Regions from separate parts of the Paenibacillus sp. FSL H3-0302 genome, predicted to be linked through region 1. Evidence: a T-box and tRNA genes for the amino acid it is inferred to sense, from the RefSeq annotation. Region 1 holds a T-box; the other holds one or more tRNA genes.
What was found. The T-box of region 1 lies ahead of MHH50_RS24745 (valine--tRNA ligase). A T-box ahead of a tRNA ligase gene usually reads a tRNA of that ligase, here a tRNA-Val.
Positions count from the first base shown of each region.

Region 2: it has a tRNA-Val gene. The T-box ahead of MHH50_RS24745 (valine--tRNA ligase) is inferred to sense a tRNA for this amino acid. The anticodon was not compared.

Region 1 covers NZ_CP150284.1:5,537,170-5,547,758, reverse strand. The annotation lists gene hemB (porphobilinogen synthase) at 6-1,004, shown strand; gene hemL (glutamate-1-semialdehyde 2,1-aminomutase) at 1,102-2,388, shown strand; gene MHH50_RS24755 (RluA family pseudouridine synthase) at 2,385-3,320, shown strand; gene MHH50_RS24750 (LysM peptidoglycan-binding domain-containing protein) at 3,652-5,019, shown strand; T-box leader at 5,214-5,497, shown strand; gene MHH50_RS24745 (valine--tRNA ligase) at 5,601-8,300, shown strand; gene MHH50_RS24740 (folylpolyglutamate synthase/dihydrofolate synthase family protein) at 8,306-9,682, shown strand; gene murC (UDP-N-acetylmuramate--L-alanine ligase) at 9,689-10,589, shown strand, end outside.
Region 2 covers NZ_CP150284.1:2,737,550-2,748,138, reverse strand. The annotation lists gene MHH50_RS12070 (site-2 protease family protein) at 83-1,156, opposite strand; gene MHH50_RS12065 (copper amine oxidase N-terminal domain-containing protein) at 1,359-2,573, shown strand; gene MHH50_RS12060 (hypothetical protein) at 2,736-3,038, shown strand; tRNA gene MHH50_RS12055 (tRNA-Val) at 3,191-3,262, shown strand; gene MHH50_RS12050 (helix-turn-helix domain-containing protein) at 3,402-3,581, opposite strand; gene MHH50_RS12045 (hypothetical protein) at 3,586-3,711, opposite strand; gene MHH50_RS12040 (hypothetical protein) at 3,767-3,907, opposite strand; gene MHH50_RS12035 (hypothetical protein) at 4,027-4,161, opposite strand; gene MHH50_RS12030 (hypothetical protein) at 4,631-4,798, shown strand; partial or broken gene MHH50_RS12025 (dihydrodipicolinate synthase family protein) at 5,240-5,984, shown strand; gene MHH50_RS12020 (hypothetical protein) at 6,231-6,416, shown strand; gene MHH50_RS12015 (hypothetical protein) at 7,055-8,140, shown strand; gene MHH50_RS12010 (DUF3951 domain-containing protein) at 8,758-9,009, shown strand; gene MHH50_RS12005 (GNAT family protein) at 9,582-10,112, shown strand.

The DNA of each region.
Region 1 (10,589 bases):
AACAAATGAGCTTTCCAATTACACGTCACCGCCGTTTGCGCGGCTCTGCTGGAATTCGTGGCATGGTGCGGGAGACGATACTGAATGTGCTGGATATGGTACAGCCTATTTTTGTGACTTATGGAACAGGTGTGAAGAATGAGATTAGCTCGATGCCGGGTGTGTATCATTTTTCGCTGGATACGTTAAAAGCAGAAGTGGACGAGATTGCCGCACTAGGCATCCCGGCTGTATTGTTGTTCGGGATTCCTGAGACGAAGGATGCTATCGGTTCTTCCGGTTTTGCAGAGGATGGAATTGTGCAAGAGGCTACTCGCTTGATCAAGCAGTGGTACCCAGAGCTGTTGGTCGTTGCAGATACCTGCCTTTGTGAATTTACGGATCACGGACATTGTGGAATGGTGCATACGCATACGGTGAATGGTGTGGTCCATGGCGATGTTATCAACGATGCCTCGCTGGAGCTTTTGACTCGTACGGCGGTATCCCAAGCAAAAGCTGGAGCAGATATTATCGCCCCTTCCAACATGATGGATGGATTTGTTCACGCAATTCGTGCGGGACTTGATGAGAACGGCTTTGAGCATGTGCCGATTATGTCGTATTCGGTCAAATATGCTTCGGCATTTTATGGCCCTTTCCGCGAAGCAGCGGATTCAGCACCACAGTTCGGGAATCGCAAAACATATCAAATGGACCCTGCCAATCTGCGCGAAGCACTCCGTGAAGCAGAATCCGATGTGCTGGAAGGCGCGGATATGTTAATGGTGAAGCCAGCTCTGGCTTACCTAGATGTGATTCGTACGATTCGTGATCAGTTTGATCTTCCTTTGGTGGCTTATAATGTGAGTGGAGAATATTCCATGGTAAAAGCAGCGGCACTGCAAGGCTGGATCGACGAGCAAGCCGTTGTGCTGGAAATGCTGACGGGCATGAAACGTGCTGGTGCGGACATTATTATTACTTATTTTGCAAAAGATGCAGCCCGCTGGCTGCGCGGCTAATCTTCATCACACCGACATCGCGGCAGCTAATATATGTTTGTACAAGCTTGTGTAACCAAGAAGAGAATAGGAGTGAAGATACATGAGTAATGTGCCAATGGCGCGTAAAGAGGAAGCGTCCCGGAAGGCTTTTGATGAAGCAAAACAATATATTCCCGGCGGGGTGAACAGCCCTGTACGGGCGTTTAAATCCGTAGGTCTGACTCCGATTTATGTGGATCATGGGATAGGTTCGCGAATTTTTGATATCGACGGCAACAGCTTTATCGACTATGTGCTCTCATGGGGTCCGCTGATTATGGGTCATGCGCATCCTGAGGTTGTGAAGGCATTGCAGGAGACGGCGGTAAAAGGGACAAGCTTTGGCGCTCCAACGCTACTCGAAACGGAAATGGCAAAAACTGTTGTTGAACGAGTGGCATCTGTAGATATCGTGCGCATGGTTAACTCTGGAACGGAAGCTACGATGAGCGCGATTCGTTTGGCACGTGGTTACACTGGGCGCAGCAAAATCTTGAAATTTGAAGGCTCCTACCACGGTCACGCCGATAGTCTGCTTATTAAGGCTGGCTCTGGTGTAGCTACATTGGGCTTGCCGGATAGCCCGGGTGTCCCAGAAGGCGTTGCAATGAATACCATTACGGTTCCTTACAATGATTTGGAGTCCACTCAGATTGCTTTCGAACGTTTTGGCAATGAGATTGCCGCAGTGATCGTAGAGCCGATTGCCGGCAACATGGGCGTGGTTCCACCGCTTCCAGGCTTCCTGGAAGGGCTTCGTAAATTAACTTCTGACAATGGTTCGCTGCTTATTTTTGATGAGGTTATGACAGGCTTCCGTGTTAATCGTGGCTGTGCTCAAGGCTTGTTCGGGATTACTCCGGATATAACTTGTTTTGGCAAAGTTATCGGCGGCGGACTTCCAGTGGGTGCTTATGGCGGCAAAAGAGAGATCATGGAGCAAATCGCTCCTACTGGACCGATTTATCAGGCGGGCACACTTAGTGGTAATCCATTGGCGATGGCAGCCGGATATACTACGCTCAAGCTGTTGACCCCGGAAGTATATGATCGTCTGGAACAATTGGGTGCACGTCTGGAAGCGGGTTTGAAAAAGAATTCAATTGAGACTGGCATTCCGCTCACTATCAACCGGGTAGGATCAATGGTTTGCCCATTCTTTACTGAAGGACCTGTAATCAATTTTGAAACGGCTAAGTCCAGTGACACGGTTCTTTTCCGTCGTTATTTTGGTCATATGGTAAACCAAGGCATCAGTGTGCCACCTTCACAGTTTGAGGGGATGTTCATATCGGCTGCACATAGTGAGCAAGATATTGATGATACCATTGAGGGCCATTATAATGCCCTGAAGGCCCTTTGAGCATCGGAGCCGGAGAAAGAACCGGTGGTGGCGCTTGGACCCGGCGTGGAGAGTGGCTGGAGGTAACACCCGGCAAAATCATTACTGGAGCCGAGGATACGCAGGCAATGATTGACAAGTGGCTGCTAGAAACTGTAGGTATGCCGGAGAAACTTCATCTGCGGTTACGCCGCGAGGGAGGCATTCAGTGGAAAGGCGACCGGCTTCGGCTGGCGCTTTTTCCCGATCGTGATGCGGGGCTTGAACCGATATGGGAAGAGCTTGAGGTGCTGTATGAGGATGATTTTTGCCTGGTAGCTCATAAACCAGCTGGGCTGGCGGTACATCCAGATGGCAGTGGAACAGGTGTAACTCTGGATCACCTCGTAGCTGCGCATTATATCACTTCCGGCGAAAATGTGGCTGTGCGCCATATTCACCGCTTGGACAAAGATACAACGGGTCCGGTGATGTATGCGAAAAATGAGTTCGCACAGTTAGTCCTGGACGAGAATATGCGTGAAAAAAGCATCTCGCGGCACTACGCCGCGATCGTTGAAGGCATCGTGCCGCCTGCGCTTAAGGTGATCGATGCCCCGATTGGGCGCGATCGGCATCACGCTGCGCGCAGACGGGTCTCGCCCGGCGGACAATCTGCCGTGACGCGAATCATCGAGCGCGAGGCACTGCATGGCGGAAGCCTGGTGCATGTGCAGCTGGAGACTGGACGGACGCATCAGATTCGCGTTCATCTCAGCCATATGGGTCATCCCTTGTATGGGGATGAACTATATGGCGGTCCGGTTTGGGCTTCCAGCGCTGCCGGCCGCCATGCCCTGCATGGCGAGGCATTGTCCTTCCGCCATCCTTGGAGCGGAGAACAGCTGGAAGTCAGCGATCCGTGGCCGGAGGATATGCTGCAGCTGCGAGAGCTGCTGTCTGAAGCACCCTGACAGATACGTAAGTGGCTAAGGAACAGTAGAATCAGCAAAAGCTGGTTCTGCTGTTCTTTTTCTATTTTTTCAGAAAAAAAACATCTATCCATGTCTTATTAATAAAAGCAGCATATAATACTTTGTTCTTACGAAGTAGTGCATCTATCAGCAGGCTGAAGGTTTGGTGAGCTCTTAAATTCATGAAATTTATTAGCATCCTGTCCGGTTAGTACTACCAAAGTTGTCATGCCTCTCTGTTTGAAGCATATACATGTGGGGAGTAACATTTTGGGCTTATGCTCTGGGCCTGTCTCAGGGTTAGATTATGCCAAGAAGGAGGACATATCCCGTGTTTGATCAGTCCCACGGCTTGCGGTTTGATATTTACGAACGCATTCACCTTTCGGAAGAGCTTCCGGGAATAGCTGAGCTGGAGGAGGTTGAACTACTTCCGGAAATTCAGGTGATTCAGCGGGAGGATCGGGCCGAGTTATATGGTCAGCTGTTGCTTACCGGGCTTTACCGGAGTGAAGATGACCGAACACAACGTCTGGAGCATGCCATTCCCGTGGAAATCACTGTTCCGCTTACACGCGTCAGCTCGATTGAAGATATTGGGGTAGAGATTGAGAATTTTGATATCGATCTGCTCACGATGCGCACTGTGAATATAACAGGCGTATTATCGCTGCGGGGGATCGGTGGTGCGGACCCTCAACCTCAACCAGCCTGGCAGCAAGAGGAGTATACAGTCGCCTATTCTCCTGTGAATGATGACAGGGTAGAAGCTACTACGGAGCTACAAGAACAGGAAAATGATGCACTTTATGAAAATTCTCAGTGGACCTTCGGTGAGGATGCCTCACAGGTTGCTGTAGAAGAACATGAGCATGCCGAAGCGAATGAACAGGAAACAGAAGAATCATTAGTCTCAAGTGGAGTCGCTCATACGTCCCCTGTAGTCAATTTCTCATCCGGTCAGGAGAAGGACAAGGGAGCTAAAGCACGGACACATAGTCTGGAGTCCCAAGTTGACGATGCTAAAGCGGGTTTATCCGATTACTGGTTTAAAGCCGAGGCCCAGAACAAAGAGGTTGAGGTGTCTCAGCTGAATCAAGCAAGCAATGTGAGCGAAGAGAACCAACAGTCGGCAGAGGAATATTTTACTCCTAGAGAGACCGCTGTTCCAGCCGTTAGTGCAGATGCAATTCAGGATATCCCTGTATTCGCTTCTGAAAATGAGGCTAATAATGCGCTTTCTAAGCAAGAAGAGAATACTGCGCCGATTAATGAGAATGCGAACGAAGTTTTTGTTTCACAAGAGAGTGTGGCTTCTCATGAGGAGAAACAAGATCTTAAGATCGCCTTGGGCAGTAAAAAAGAAGCAGAAATTCCGGAAAAAGAACATCTCACCTTCTCCTCTTTACTAAGCTCCAGTCGTGTCCGTAAAGAGCAGGAAGCTCTGCAGTCGGAAGGAAACACATCTGCAGCAGTGGACGTTCCAGAGGTTGGCAATAATACGGAATGGAAGAGCAGATTCATTGCCAGCGCGGATGGAGCTAACATGTTCCGCAAAGTTCGGCTGTGTATTGTGCAGCGTGAAGAAACACTGGATACCATAGCAGAGAAGTATCAGCTAAGTGCGCGGGAGCTGGTAATGTATAATCGCTTATCCGGGCAGAGTGTAGAGGAAGGTCAAGTGTTGTACATCCCGTAATCGAATCGTGATGCGTACACACATGAATAGGTGAATCCCGATCAGGTATTAGGATCGGGATTTTTGCTGTTTCATTGTTGGAAGGGATGCTTCAGAAGAAATAAGTCGAAATTCAGCCTAAAGTCCCGCTGCAAAGGCGTATCCAGGTTGACTAGGGGGGGCTCAAAATGTATTATGGAGTAAGCAATATCTAAGTAAAGACTGGGAACGGGAAGAGTAGGCGGTCAGCCCTTCAGAGAGCGGAATTGCAAGTGCTGTGACATTCCGTAGGAAACAGCCCCCGAAGTCGCCCCGGAGTCGCCCTTCTGAGCTTATCTTCATATTTGTGAAGGATAAGTTAGGTTGTGGCCGGTAGCAGCCGTTATCTGTACGAGTGTCGCGCTAAGCTTCTGAATCCGTAGGGTAAGAAGTGTAGTTTTATTTTTCATTGGCGCGAAACAAAGGTGGTACCGCGAAAGAATGACCTTTCGTCCTTTGAGACGAGGGGTCTTTTTGTTTTTTTCAGAGACCTGTGTGCTCTATACAGCAACTTTATTAACAACTATAAGCAACTACAAGTAAACTAGTGGAGGTATCAGAGAATGGCTGACCAAAACCATCTAACAGCGGCAGATGCTGCTGCTACGAATGAATCTAAAAACGAGATGCCAACAACGTATGATCCGAAGGCAGCAGAACAGAAATGGTATTCCTACTGGACAGAGGGCGGATATTTCCGCGCAGGCCAGCGTCCGGATGCTAAAGCCTATAGTATTGTGATCCCGCCGCCAAACGTAACGGGAATGCTGCACATCGGGCATGCGCTCGATTTCACATTACAGGATATCCTGATTCGTACTAAACGGATGCAGGGCTTCGATACGCTTTGGTTGCCAGGTACGGACCACGCAGGTATTGCAACACAAACGAAGGTAGAGCAGAAGCTGCGCGAGCAGGGGATTTCTAGACATGACCTCGGACGTGAGAAGTTCCTGGAGCAGGTGTGGGATTGGAAAGACAAATACGCGAACACCATTCATGAGCAGTGGGCAAAAATGGGACTTTCCCTTGACTACTCCCGCGAGCGTTTTACCCTCGATGAGGGTTTGTCGAAGGGAGTTCGCGAGGTATTTGTTAAGCTTTATAATAAAGGCTTGATCTATCGCGGTAAACGTATCATCAACTGGGACCCGGCGGCTCGTACGGCGTTGTCGGATATCGAGGTTGAATATAAGGAAGTTAACGGTCATCTGTACCACCTGCGTTACCCCCTTAAAGATGGCAGCGGACATATCACTGTAGCGACCACACGTCCGGAGACGATGCTGGGTGATACGGCAGTTGCTGTTCATCCTGAGGATGATCGTTATAAAGATCTGATTGGTAAAACCCTGATCCTGCCGATTATCGGCCGGGAGATTCCAATTATCGCTGACGAGTATGTAGATAAAGAGTTTGGTAGCGGTGCGGTTAAGATCACGCCAGCTCATGATCCAAATGACTTCGAGGTAGGTCAACGGCACAATTTGCCGCAGATCAACGTAATGGATGAGAGCGGTACGATGAACGAAGAAGCAGGACCTTACCAAGGTCAAGACCGGAGTGAATGCCGTAAGGCCATCACGGCGGATCTGAAGGAGCAAGGCGTTCTGATCTCTATTGAAGATCATGTGCATCAAGTTGGACACAGTGAACGTTCAGGAGCGGTTGTTGAGCCGTACCTGTCCACACAATGGTTCGTGAAGATGCAGCCGCTCGCCGAAGCTGCCATCAATGCACAGAAGGATGGTAATGGGGTTAACTTTGTACCTGAACGGTTCGAGAGAACCTACCTGAACTGGATTGAAAACGTACGCGACTGGTGTATTTCCCGTCAGCTTTGGTGGGGGCATCGTATTCCGGCTTGGTATTCTGAATCTACCGGTGAGCTGGTTGTGGCGAATGACGAGGAAGAAGCGCGCCGGATCAGCGGCTTAACCGACCTGAAACAGGACGAGGATGTTCTGGATACTTGGTTTAGCTCCAACCTCTGGCCGTTTGCAACCCTAGGCTGGCCGAATGAAGACAGTGCAGATTTCAAACGTTACTATCCGAACGATGTGCTCGTAACGGGCTACGATATTATTTATTTCTGGGTAGCGCGGATGATCTTCTCGGCACTGGAATTCACCGGAGAGAAACCATTCTCGGACGTATTGATGCATGGTTTGGTACGGGATGCTGAAGGACAAAAAATGTCCAAATCACTCGGCAACGGTGTAGATCCGCTTGAGGTTATCGAGAAGTATGGCGCAGATGCTATGCGTTATATGATTTCTACCGGCAGCACAGCGGGTCAGGATTTACGCTTCCGCTGGGAAAAGGTAGAGCAGGCGCGTAATTTCGCTAATAAGATCTGGAATGCGTCACGCTTCGCCCTCATGAATCTTGAAGGAGTTAGCTTCGAGAATATTGACATTACTGGGGAGCTAACTACGGCTGACCGTTGGATTTTACACCGTCTGAACGAAACTTCTCGTGAAATTACGCGTCTAATTGACTCGTACGAGTTCGGCGAGACCGGCCGCCAGCTGTACAACTTCATTTGGGACGATTTGTGTGACTGGTATATTGAGTTCGCGAAGCTGTCGCTTTACGGAACGGATGCCGCAGCCAAAGCGAAGACACAGTCCGTACTTGCTTATGTACTCGACCGCACGATGCGCTTGATCCATCCGTTTATGCCGTTTATTTCGGAGGAAATCTGGCAGCATCTGCCGCATGAAGGAGAGACAATCACTTTGGCTGCTTGGCCTGAGTATGATGCTGCTCTGGAGAACCCGCAAGCGGTAGCGGAAATGAACCTGCTGATGGATGTAATCCGGGCAGTTCGTAATATCCGTGCTGAAGTAAATGTACCGATGAGCAAAAAGGTTGATTTGATTATTAAAGCGAGCAATGAGGAAACACTGAGCATCATTACTCGTAACGACAACTACATCGGACGTTTCTGCAATACCTCTTCTTTCGAAGCTGGCCTGAATCCGGAAACGCCAGACAAGGTAATGTCCGCTGTAGTAACGGGAGCGGAACTGCTTCTGCCTTTGTCGGGGCTGATTGATATTGAACAAGAAATCGCTCGTCTGGAAAAAGAAGTGCAGACGCTGAACAGCGAAGTAGAACGCGTAGAGAAAAAGTTGAGCAATCAGGGCTTCGTGGCCAAAGCTCCCGCAAAAGTTATCGAAGAGGAGCAGGCGAAGCAGGCAGATTATTCTGCCAAACGTGAGAAAGTACTTGCCCGCATAGCAGAGCTGAGAGGATAAGAGACATGGATGACCTAAATCGGGGCGGGAGCACCGCCCCTCTTGCGACATATACCGAAGCGGTTAACTGGATCAAGGGCCTGATTCCTTTTGGAATCCGGCCAGGTTTAGACAGAATTGAGATGTTGATGGACAAGCTGGGAAACCCGCACCGTCGGCTGAAATTTATTCATGTGGCGGGTACCAACGGCAAAGGCTCCACCTGTGCTTTTTTGACAAGCGCACTTTTGCAAAGCGGCTATTCTGTCGGCACCTTCACGTCTCCGTATATTACGAAGTTCACGAACAGGTTCCAATATAATAATACGGACATTCCTGAAGAAACTCTTCTTGAGCTAGTGAATACCCTTCGTCCTTTGGTAGATGAGATTGCAGAAACGGAATTTGGCTCACCAACGATGTTTGAGGTAACTACAGCTGTGGCCATTCTATTTTTTGCGGGTGTTTCTTGTCCGGATGTTGTCGTATGGGAGACTGGGCTTGGGGGAAGGCTGGATGTAACGAACATCGTTACTCCGATCGTGTCGGTGATTACAAATGTCGGCCATGACCATATGGATATTCTGGGAGATACGCTTGAGAAGGTTGCAATGGAGAAAGCCGGGATTATCAAACCCGGTGTACCAGTTGTTAGCTGCGTAAATCAACCGGAAGTCGTGGCTGTACTCAAGGAGAAAGCGGCGGCTTGCCGCTCTACTCTTTATCTTGCCGGAGAAGATTTTAGCTATGAAGCTACTGGAATCCATGGGGATGTGCAGACCTTTAACTTTAAGGGTCCCTTCCGTTCGCTTGAACTTGGGATTGTGATGAAAGGCGAACACCAGATTAGCAATGCGGCGGGAGCCATGATGGTTCTTGAAGTTTTGCGCCAGTATATGGCGTTCATGCTAGAGGATGAAGATGTTCTGGAAGGATTGCGTCATGCATTTTGGGCTGGAAGGCTGGAAGAGGTAAGTAAATCTCCGAGGATCGTACTGGATGGAGCACATAATCCGGAAGGCGCGGAGAGCCTTGCCAAAAGCCTGCCACAGCTCTATAAATACGGTAAATTAAATTTACTTATGGGAATGATGGCAAATAAGCATCATGAATCCTACTTTAAGCATATACTGCCTATAGTGGATACGCTCATCCTGACCGAACCGGATTTCCAGAACAAAATGGACGCGGAGCATCTGCAGGTTATCGCAGAAAGTCTGCGGGATAAATATGCCAAGGAAAACTTGGTAATCATAGTAGAACATAATTGGGGAAAAGCGCTGCAACAACTGAAGTCGATTACAGCGGAGGATGACCTTGCCGTCGTATCTGGTACGCTGTATTTGATTTCTGACGTGCGCGGTACACTTTTGCAGCAACCCGATACTGAAAAAGGCTGGTGACGACTGTTGGATACTACTGAACGTGTGCATTTTATAGGGATCGGCGGCTACGGTATGAGCGCGATTGCCCGAGTAATGCTAGAAATGGGATATACGGTTACGGGCTCCGATGTGGCTGCCCAAGAATTGACGGATAAATTGATTGCTAAAGGTGCCAAGATTTATATTGGGCATACAGCAGAACAAGTAAAAGGTGCGGATCTCGTCGTGTACTCTACGGCTTTGTCCAGCGATAATGTGGAATGGGTGGAAGCAGAGCGTCTTAAGATTCCAATTCTGCACCGCTCACAAATGTTAGCCCGTTTATTGAACGAACGTAAAGGGGTAGCCGTTGCCGGAGCGCATGGTAAAACAACTACATCCTCTATGATCGCACTTGTAATGGAAGAGTGTGAAGTTGATCCTACGTATATTATCGGCGGAGAGATTATGAACGTCGGTACGAATGCAAAGGCAGGACAAGGCGATTATGTAGTGGCGGAAGCGGATGAGAGTGATGGCTCTTTCTTGCACTATCACCCTTGGCTTGGAATTGTCACGAATGTGGAAGCAGATCACTTGGAGAATTACGGCGGAGATTTTAACCGTCTCAAGGCTGCTTATGTACAGTTTATGAACCAGACCCGTGAAGACGGCACTGCGATTGTGTGTGCAGATGACGAGAATGTGATTTCTTTATTGCCTGAAGTGTCAGGTAAGGTGATTACTTACGGCATCAAGTCGAAGACAGCAGATTATATTGCCACAGACATCGTTCTTGGCGACCGTCAAGTTTCGTATACGATGAACCATAATGGCGTAGTATTGGGACAAATTGAACTGTCCGTGCCAGGTCAGTACAATCTGTATAACTCAATGGCTGCGGTTATCGCTTGTCTGAAATCAGGAATCTCTTTTGAGAAAATCG
Region 2 (10,589 bases), 2.8 Mb from region 1:
CGCAGCTGCAGTTATACTCACTACAGCTTTGACGATTCAGGAGCTTTATAAACAATAGGAGCTATTCATTCCAGTTGCCCTCTTAGAGATTGACGTTTCCAACCAAATGGACTAGATACATCATCCCAACCAAAAAGCCTGCTAAAACAAAATAAGCTGTTCCATATTTCCAGCGTGTACTGGCTGGCACATCGTAATACTTATCATTATCGTGCACGGTACAGCTGATGTCACATTGCATTTTTAAATGAAGACCATTCTCTAACGTTACTTGCTCCAGCTGCGAAATTCTTACCTTTTCAATAATACATTGCTGTGGCAGTGTAGCTTTGCCATAATAATTCAGCTGGTCCCATCTGACCACAACATACTGCTGTCTCTCTAGATCACTGTAGGTAGTAAAAGGTAAATCCCGGCGATGCTCAGCTCCTGGAATCATGTAACCCGCCTCTCGCAAGGGCTCCACGGGAATTAAGAACCCCTTAGTGACAGACTGCGGCCGGTTGTTGTTACGTCTTTTCACATATTTATTATACAGATCGTAAGCAAACATTGCCCAGATGATAAAGAACAAAATCGAACGCAAGTAAACGATTATAGCTAAGCCACCCACCAGACCCACAAGCCACAGCCAGCGCGTAACTGCGGTAGCAATACGTCCACCGTCTAGCGGATGGATTGGCAGCAGGTTAATCAAATTAAGCAATAAGCCTATATAAGCCAGGGAATAAAGAAGTGGACTATCCATATAATATGCCGCTCCAAACACAGCAGTAGCCCCAATAGTACCCAGAATCGGTCCGCCAAAAGCAACATACGCTTCTGTCTTCGCATCCAGCGGATGTTTTTTCATAGTAATTAACGCGCCTAAAAAAGGAATAAATAACGGAGCGCTGACGGGTAACCCGATCCGCTTAGCGGCTATAACATGTCCCAATTCATGAACAAGCAAAAGCAGGACAATACCTATAGCAAACCCCCACGGATAAATCAAAGCATATGCCCCTATCGAAACCATCATGGAAATTAACGGCCCGGCAATTTTACCTATTTTCAGCAGAGACAAAATCGCCTTTCCTTTTAACAGGAGCATGGCGGCTCCGCCCCCCAACCATTTCAGCGGAGTAGAAGTATTCTTTTTCTGCTCATTTTGCATTTGCGGCAAGATCACAAGCTCCTTTATCTTTCAATTTTAAGAAACTACTGTACAGTTCCATCTATCTTATCATAGTAGCATTAAATATATTTCTACAGTGAGCCCTTCGGAAAGTATACGACGCAACTTTTAGAAACGTTTCAGCGTCAAACCAACTATCTTGGATAAATTTTACTGCCAGATAAAGAAAGGGTTGGTTAATATGCTCTCTTTTCACTCCAAAGCTTGGTTATCCGTCTTAATGCTCTCAACACTTTTACTCCCTGCCACCATGTCAGCAAGCTCTTCATTAACTGTATCGGAGTCCTCTGCGCTTGCCCAAGCTTCCTCTGCTAGTACTTCGCAAGTATACTACCAATTTGGCATTCCTGGTGGAAACATAGGCGGACCTGCGCTGCTCAAAAATGGTGTAATCTACGTAGATGTTCGGGGGATCGCTGAACAAGCTGGCTTAAAAATGGAATGGGATAAATCCGGCAAACGTGCTCTGTTCAAAGGCTGGACTAAAAGTTTTGCTGTTCGAATCGGGAGTCAAACTGGCTTGCTTGACGGGAAAGCGGTAGATCTAGGAGGAATACCTTTTAAATCCAAAGAAGATGGGATATATGTGCCGGCCCGTTTTATCGTTAAGGCTTTCGAAGGCAGCCATCTCCGTCTGGACTCCACAACGAACACACTTTTAGCAGATGATCTGAAGACCTACAATGTTTTCACAGAATCCTTTGGAGGGCGTACCTATACGCTGGTCAAAGCTAATGGTGATTTATATGTCTCACAAGGCAAGGATACGGTGATAAAACTCACTTCACTCCAAACAAACTTTGACTGGGCAGGAATGAAGATCGAGAAAACGGCGGGGGGTCTGCTAGTCATTAAGATTATTGATTCCTATGGAGAGCCTCATATTAATACACGCGAAATCACACTCATATTCAAAAATGGTGCATTACTACGCAAGGCCACATTCGCTTACCAGTTCAGAGGAGATGCGGATTTCAAACCTTATGATGGCAACCTCATCTTGCATGATGGTAATACCTTACGTTTCATCCAAGACGGCACAGGCAATGTAATAGATACTCTTGATCTTGTAAAGCTGGGTGGCGAGGAAGATGCTTACTATGTAGAAAGCATTGATAAAGAAATCATACTGCTTCGTGGAAATCAGAATGGATTGCTAACCTTAATCGACCGCCAAACAGGCGAGCGAACCCTTTTGTATAAGGAGCTACTCACAGCAAAGGATCAGGAATATGCGGAAAATAACGATGTTCCTTTTAAAGGAGATACTTTGAAATTCGTAAAACGGAGCGGTGACAAATTGTATTTTATAAATGACTCCCCGCTTACTGGCAAAAAAGAAGTTATCTACTCCATTGAAGCTCATTCCAATAACTCCAAGAATAATACTGATTAGAAAGTACAGCACAAGCATGTGTATAGATTAAAGAACTAATCGAATCCTCCTCAGTGATTATCCCTGAAAATTAACCTTCCTACATATAGGCAAACGCCGTGAACGTTGTAGGCAAAGGACCATAGACTGTTATCAGGATTGAAACATTCGAGGAGGATATCCATGGAATCAAATACAAATTTTCATCAACAGGTCGCTTGGAATTGCATGAATAAATATGTAGGTATAGTAACGACTGATGGTCAATCCTTTGACGGCTTCATCGCTCACGTGGATCAGAACTATATCACCCTAGCGGTTCCCAGCAATGAAATGGTCGATCGTATGAACGGAATGCCTGCCGAGCAGTCGAACTATAGACAATTCGGGTTCCAGCCCGGCTTTTACCCAAGACGCCGCTTCTATCCACGCCGTATCCCTTTTTTCGGAATAAGCAGTCTATTTCTACTCCCGTTTTTTATCTGACTCGGTGCAGGGGGATGAAGGGTCATCCCCTTTCTAGCTATTTAACTACTTAATCGGAGAAAATTAAGAAGTAAATACAACTCTACATCTATATTGATTATAAAAAAGAATTGCCATCCTACTCTATCGTATGGTATTATAAATTTCGTCGCAGGACGGTAGCTCAGCGGGAGAGCACTATCTTGACAGGGTAGGGGTCATGGGTTCGAACCCCATCCGTCCTATACTGAAAAAGCCTTATATAATAAGGCTTTTTCTTTTGTTTAGGGATGTTTATGTTTTGAGTGAATTACGAATTGGTGCCATTATGGTGCCCTGTAGTAGACTAAAGCAAAAGTGGTGCCATAATCGGCACCACTTTTTTTATCCCTGTAACCATTTAAGAAATACATCTTTTGAGACTTTTATCATCTTTCCTACCCTCACGATATGAAATTGACCCGAGTTTAATAGTTCATATGTTTGACGCTCACCTATACCAAGTATTTGTTGTATTTCCTTCGCTGTAAGTACAGAGGGATAATCAGAAGTAGTCTTATACATTTGTTCAATCACCCTTCTCTTCCTCCTTCTCGAAAGACAAAAACTCAAATATCCTATATTTTTCAAGAGCCGCTTCAACGGCAGCTTGCGTCCGTTCTCTATCTATCTCAGGCAATAAAATCTGTTGCACTGGGCAATCCCCCTTTGTTAAGAATCCCCCCACCGAAGTCGGGGAGTGTACCATCTTAGAACGGCAGATCGTCTTTATTCACAGGAATTATTTGACCATCTGTATCTTTTAGTTCCTGTTGTTCTTCCTGTTCTTCCTGATCGTCTTCTCTTTCTTCGTTCTCGTCTTCCTCTTCAGTCACCTCTTCTATCGTCATCTGACCGGAGTCAACATTAACCGATCCATCATTATCAATCGTTCCGCGAATACCTTGATGCGTATGTGTTGGAGTATAATCATCCAGATCAGCTTGCGAGCTGCTGAAGCTTACGAATGCTAGCCAGTATTTTTAATGTTTCGCAGGATGGATACCTGCTGGTCTGTGATATTGCCCTCGATCGTTAACGTGATTACGTCCTCTTTATTACCAAATTTGATATCCTTGATCTTTGTAGTTACGTTGGCTTTCATTTATAATTGCTCCTCTCAAATTTGGGTTTTATGAAAAAATAACCACCGCAGCTAATGCGATTATTGAAGCAACACATATTGCTGCCATGTCATGCTACCGAATTTATTTCTGTCCATTTCGGCGATTTACCCTATGAATGAAACTAAGAGAATAAAAGCAAAGATGATCTTAACCATATTGACGTCAGTTCCTCCCTAAATCCGTGCTATATTAATTAAGAGGTGAATTTTATGAACGGCAAGAAAGTTATCACTATTCTTTTATCCATCTCTTTACTAGGTGTGATTGCTTACTTCGGAATAGCTTATGGATTACTATGGTATATCTTTAATGGGTAAGAAATGAAGATTATCCAACCCCTTTATAAGTTCAGTACAGCCAAACTATCTCTTATATCCTCCTTGTGGGAGAGAGTCTTTTTTTTGAAATTTGTTATACTTAAATAAAAACTTTTAATGAGGTGCTATCTTGCAATATTTTTTTTTAATACCGTTGGTATTTGTTTTGGCGATTCCCTTGGTTTTACTGTTAAAAGGTGATTATGGAACCAAAAACAAAGTTTCAGATAAAACTACTAACATAGAAAAAAAATTAGACAGAATAATAGAATTACTTGAAAAGGATAAGGATGCATAAGCATTTTTATCTTTTTTTCATGTCGCAATATGTATCTACTACGTTATAACCTTTGTGAGAGGAGGGCTATTAACCCTCTCTGTCCCTGTATCTTCGTACTGAGAGTATCCGATTTTGAATCTGTTATGAGTCGATTTCAAGCGAGAGTAACTGATAAAATAACTCAACTCACTGGGACACTCCCAGCGTATTACGCCATCTTTGATATCTTGATATACAAAGGTAAGGATACGGAGTTTGTACATCTGGAGTCCCGGACCATATCTGGCATGCTTCGAAGCCCAGTATTTACAGAGTTTATCGTATAAGCACTAATAGACCCTTCAGGCATAAGCTTGACAGGTTATTTTATGTTTGTTCTGAATCTAAATCGCTACGGGACAAACGTGGCAACTCATAATTTCTAACAACACCTAGCCTCTAAAATTGGTCCCTTTTTTTATTAAAGAATTGGTAAAGGCGGGAGTAGACTCAATTGGTGTACTGGGATCAACTGGAAACTATGCGTATCTTAGTAGAGGGGAGCGTTTGCGTGTCCTTGAGCTTGCTGTTAGTTCTGCTGAAGGGATTCCCGTGATGACAAGCATAAGTGCGATTCGAACTTCAGAAGGACTTCAATTAGCGGAAGATGCACAACAAGCTGGGGCAAGTGCAGTACTCTTGGCTCCTATCTCCTATCAGGCACTAGCAGATGAAGAGGTGTTTTTTCTATACGAGCAGGTGAGAAGTTCACTCTCCATTCCACTTTGTGTTTATGATAATCCCGGCACTTCACATTTCCATTTCAGTGATGAGCTGCACAGCAGAATTGCTGTAGAAAAACTCAGAGCTGTTATTCCACTCCATGTTACGTTTGGAATAAGCGGGAATCCATCCGCATATCCAGGCTTAAGTGCAGGTTGTGACTTATGGTCTCAGTGCTAGGTGGTTTATTTCCGAGGTTATGTCTAGATATCACAAGAATGACTCAAAGTGGCCATTAGAAGAAGCACAACACCTTTCAACATTACTAGAACCGATCTGGAAGTTATTCAATAGCTATGGTAGCCTTCGAGTGATTTCAGCAGCTGCTGAAATAATTGGCTTAATTAAAAGTCCTAGTCTTCCCTTGCCTTTACAACCATTAAACAAATCCGTTAGGAATCACCTGAATATCATTCTAAAGGAATTAAAGTTTACTGTATAAACTTAATATAATTCATTGGGAAGTATATATGCTGCTCTATAACACTGGTAAGGATCGTTAGTTTTCATCAATACAACAAATCCCCCTCCTACCACTTAAGGTTGATGGGGGATTTGTTATAGACATGCTTATGCCAAAATCACGTTTAAAATATTACAACATTGTCAATTGTCAACTATTTTGCGTTCATTAACAATGAAGTGGGTATTTTATGAATATAATCATCTTATGCAAGGGGGCTTTAATATGAATCTCACACTGATTTTTCACGCAATTGAAACAGAATTACAACTACAAATACATTTAGTCAGTGGAGAGACATATGTTGGTTTTTGTCAGGAGAGCGACTCTACAGGTTACTTCACAATAAGAACTAAGAGTGGTTTATTTTCTTTTCCTTCTTGGGCGATCAAACGGATTAAAGAAGTGTGATATCGTAGGTTATTGAATGCATGCTCTAAATTCAAATCACTTCCAAACAAAATGAGATCCAGCAAGTTTAATAGATCCGGTGCATCCCCTCTACAATCCCACCATAATCTATAAGATGACCTATTGGATCTGGTTCCAAACGAAACCAATCCAAGTATGAGTATCCATAGAGTTGCTGGTTTCCCCACAATAAAGTATGTCTCTCTGTATTGAAAATCTTTATTGTTCATCAGTACAAAAACTCCTTGTTCTCCGAACTATCTATTTCTTCGCAACCAATCGTTTTTCTGCTTTAAAGTCCATCTTAATAACTTTATTGTTGTTCATGTAATTATCCCACGAATCATACTTCCAATTAGGTGAAAAGTTATGACTAATCACATCGATGTAAATACGACACTAAGTAAACACTTCCCGCTTCTGGCACATCTTTATTGTAAAGACACTTCTTGCATTGTAGCTGTGGCTCTTGAAGAAAAACGTGGACAAAATTGAGATTAACTCCTGACTGTCCTTGGTGAAGGGGAAGTATCCGATCTTTTTACAACTCCATAACAACTGTCCTCCTAATTCTATAATAACTTGGTGTTAAGATGTATTAAAATTCATCATCTTAGATCCCAATGGAGGTAATCCGATTGAACAAGAAAAAGCGGTCCGCTACATTAGTTGTTATCCTGTTTTCAGCTGGTGTGCTTGCAGCCAGTGCGCTGCTCGTCCCCAGCCTGATGAATTCCGTAGTTTTCGCCAAGAACAGTTCGTCAATTCAGGGCAGTAACCGGCTGGCTTTGAGTGAAAGCACGATACCCGTGCTGAAGGTGGAGGCGCCGGCGCCAGTATCCACCATACAACAAGACCTGTATCAACAGATGACAGCAGCGCAAATCCAGCAAATCTATGACTTTATAGACAAGGCAGAAGATCCCCATACTTCAGGTCGGGAAGAAACCGAATCCGAAATCAACCGCAGACAAGTGTTGGACGATAAGTATGTGTATGACGGCCTCCGCCCCAAGCAGCAGCTGCCGTTAAAGGCTGGACAAGCAGATTTGTATCTAGATTTAGAAACCAATACGTACACCTACCCGGAGAGGAGTATGACTGATGAGGAACTGTTACAGCTGATTGACTGGTACTACCGGCTGAATTACTTCGTGTCCAAACGAAATCCGACTGTGCCTCAGCTTCAGCCTCAGAAAATCAGCCAGGTTGAAGCTGAGGCACTGGCCTCTGACAGTGTGCGCAAGCTGTTCGATGCCGACGTGTCCAAGCTAAAAACATCGGGAATGCTGATTGAGCTGGGACTAACCAAACGTCCAACCTGGACAGTTCATTTTGCTCCTTACAAGAATCTTACCCTGCTCGGATCAGGCGAGGTATTCTGGGAATATGATGTGTTGATTAATGCAACAACCGGTGCCGTAGAGGATACGACAGCCATTAATTTGGCACTGAAGAGAACTCCCATCGACGACGACGCAGCCGGCACCATCCAGAAGGATGCCAGTTGGATTCATAAAGCCGTGCAGGTCATCACGGACAAGCAGGGAGAAACAAGAACCATTATCAAAGCTTATCTAACCGATACCGAATTTAACAACAAACGCGGGATGGTGGATGTTAAACTGTTGCTGGAAGATGGAAGTAGCTATACCGCGGAGTTCCGCTATCCTGATCAGACCCTTCGCTGCCTAATCTATGAAGCATCTGACAAATCCAATTAAGCGGAAACGTTACAGAAATACAGCAGTCGGGGCACCACCGCCACACTGACTTTTTCAAGACCAGTTATTAATGTAATTGTGAGTATTACGCGATCACCAGATGGTTCTGATTCAGGTTGATCTGCCTTCTGAGGGGTAGTTGATGCTTCGTTTGAAACTTAACTTTCCATTATTATTCAATGTAGTAACTACATAAAAATTGGTCTTACCGTTAGAAACAGATATATCTAAAAACCTATCTTATTCCCAAGAAGCACAGTAGATGAAATACACAACATTAAAGATGCTGTCTCTAAGAGCGGTATCTGTCGATATGGTGCAGAGGTTACATTTAAAGATGAGATCGGATATCCATATGAGTATGGTGTCTGTAAAACAACCTTTCTGTGATGCTTTAAAGTAATTAATATTTATAACTGTCAAATCATTTCATGTGTAGGTATGACTATTGTGCTACACTTCATTCGTATGTTCGAAGGTTCCACCATTTGTAAAATCTAGTGGCCCAAGCATTTCCTACTGTGCATCAAATCTCAGTCGAATGAATAGTACTCAGCAGCCTAAATCTTGTAAATATTAACATTTGATTATAAAATCAAACAAAGGCGGTGTTAACAATGAGATTAGTACTGTTCATGTTGGCTGGAGTAGGCGCGATTTTCTATCTCTCATTAGGAATCATCATTGTAAAGGTAATCCTTACAAGAAAATTACCAAATAATAATTACACTCCATTTGACTACATCACGGCCCAATCTCCTGTTGAGTTTCACGATGAGAAAAAAGAGATAGAAGAAAATGCAGACCATGGTGATGATAAGGACAAAAACATCATTTCATTATCAAAACGACGACCTTCTCTTCCCTGATGCGCAATAGGCTGCTACTTCTTCATAGCCTTTGGGAGAGGATTGCTGTAACCTCCTCTATCCCTTAATGTCATGTATCTTCGTACTACGTTTCACTCAATCATTTTTTGTTAAACTAAATTTAGATTTTGTTAATTTGTTTAGAGAGGAATTAATGATTTGAAAATATCTATCCAAACATTCTTAATCACCATGTCTTTGGTATTTGGAATTATCATCGTACAAAAAAGCCTTCAATTAATTTTTTCATCTTCGGTACTTATTAGATCACTAAATGTTGTAATGATTATTATTCTTTCTGGCTGTATTGGCGCTTTTATAAGAACATTACTTCTGCCAAAAGAGAAATAGGCTGCATTACCGCTAGATAGCCTCTATACTTCGTAATATGCGTCTACTTCGTCATGACCTTTGGAGGGACACTCCTACTCCTTTAATGTTCTGTATCATCGTACTGTGACATAAAAAAACTCTTACGTTATAATAATGTTGAATTAAATATTGAAGGGACTGAACTATGCGCAGATATCGATATCTTAACCCCAAAACAAATAGATAATGGAGGTAATATATTGATTACAGAAATACAAACCAAAAGACTAATATTAAGAAAAATGAAATTATCTGACTCTGCTAGTTTGTTTAACATTTGGTCTGATCCTGAGGTTACAAAGTTTATGAATATCAATAGTTTCACTGAGGAAAGCCAAGCAGTAGAAATGATTAAAATTCTTAATAACCTGTCTTTGGAAAGCAAAGCTATTCGTTATTCCATAATTGAGTTAGAATCAAATCGCATAATTGGTTCCTGCGGTTATAATTCTATAGATTCTTCAAACGCTAAAGCAGAGATCGGATACGATATTAGTAAAGATTATTGGGGCAAGGGATATGCTCCTGAGGCCATTCAATCTCTGATGGATTATGCGTTCAACACTTTAAATTTCAACAGGATAGAAGCAAAAGTCGAACCCGAAAACAATAATTCCATCAGAGTTTTGCAAAAGTTAAACTATACATTCGAAGGAACAATGAGAAAGTGCGAAAAGTCCAAAGGAAAGTTTATTGATTTAAGCATTTTCTCAAAATTAGTAACAGAGTAACTTTTAATGGGTGGGCCTACATTTTTATGGTGTAGGCTTTTTATTTACTTCACGTTGCTCAACTCAACTAAATGAATAGTTTGCGGCTACTTCGTCATAGCCTTTGGGAGAAGAGGGATACTCCTACTCGTCTAATGAACTGTATCTTCGTACTGTGTATTAAGTAGAGCAACTGTTGTCACATCCTCCAAACGATGTACACATTCTTCCAGTTTGTACTCACAAAACATAATACGGTAAATGATTTAATCAATAGCAACCTTTTAGTTTATGTCGTAGCTGCTGCTATTCTTGAGGCATTACATAATCTATATGACTTTTTATGTGGCCATCTAGAGCGGTAATCTACTACTACCAAAGCTTTCCCAGGCACACATCATGGCGCAATAATGGATAGATTTACTCTATTGGTCCCTATTAATCATCTATTTTTTATATGGAGCACTTAATTGACCATCTATTGATTACATTGTATAA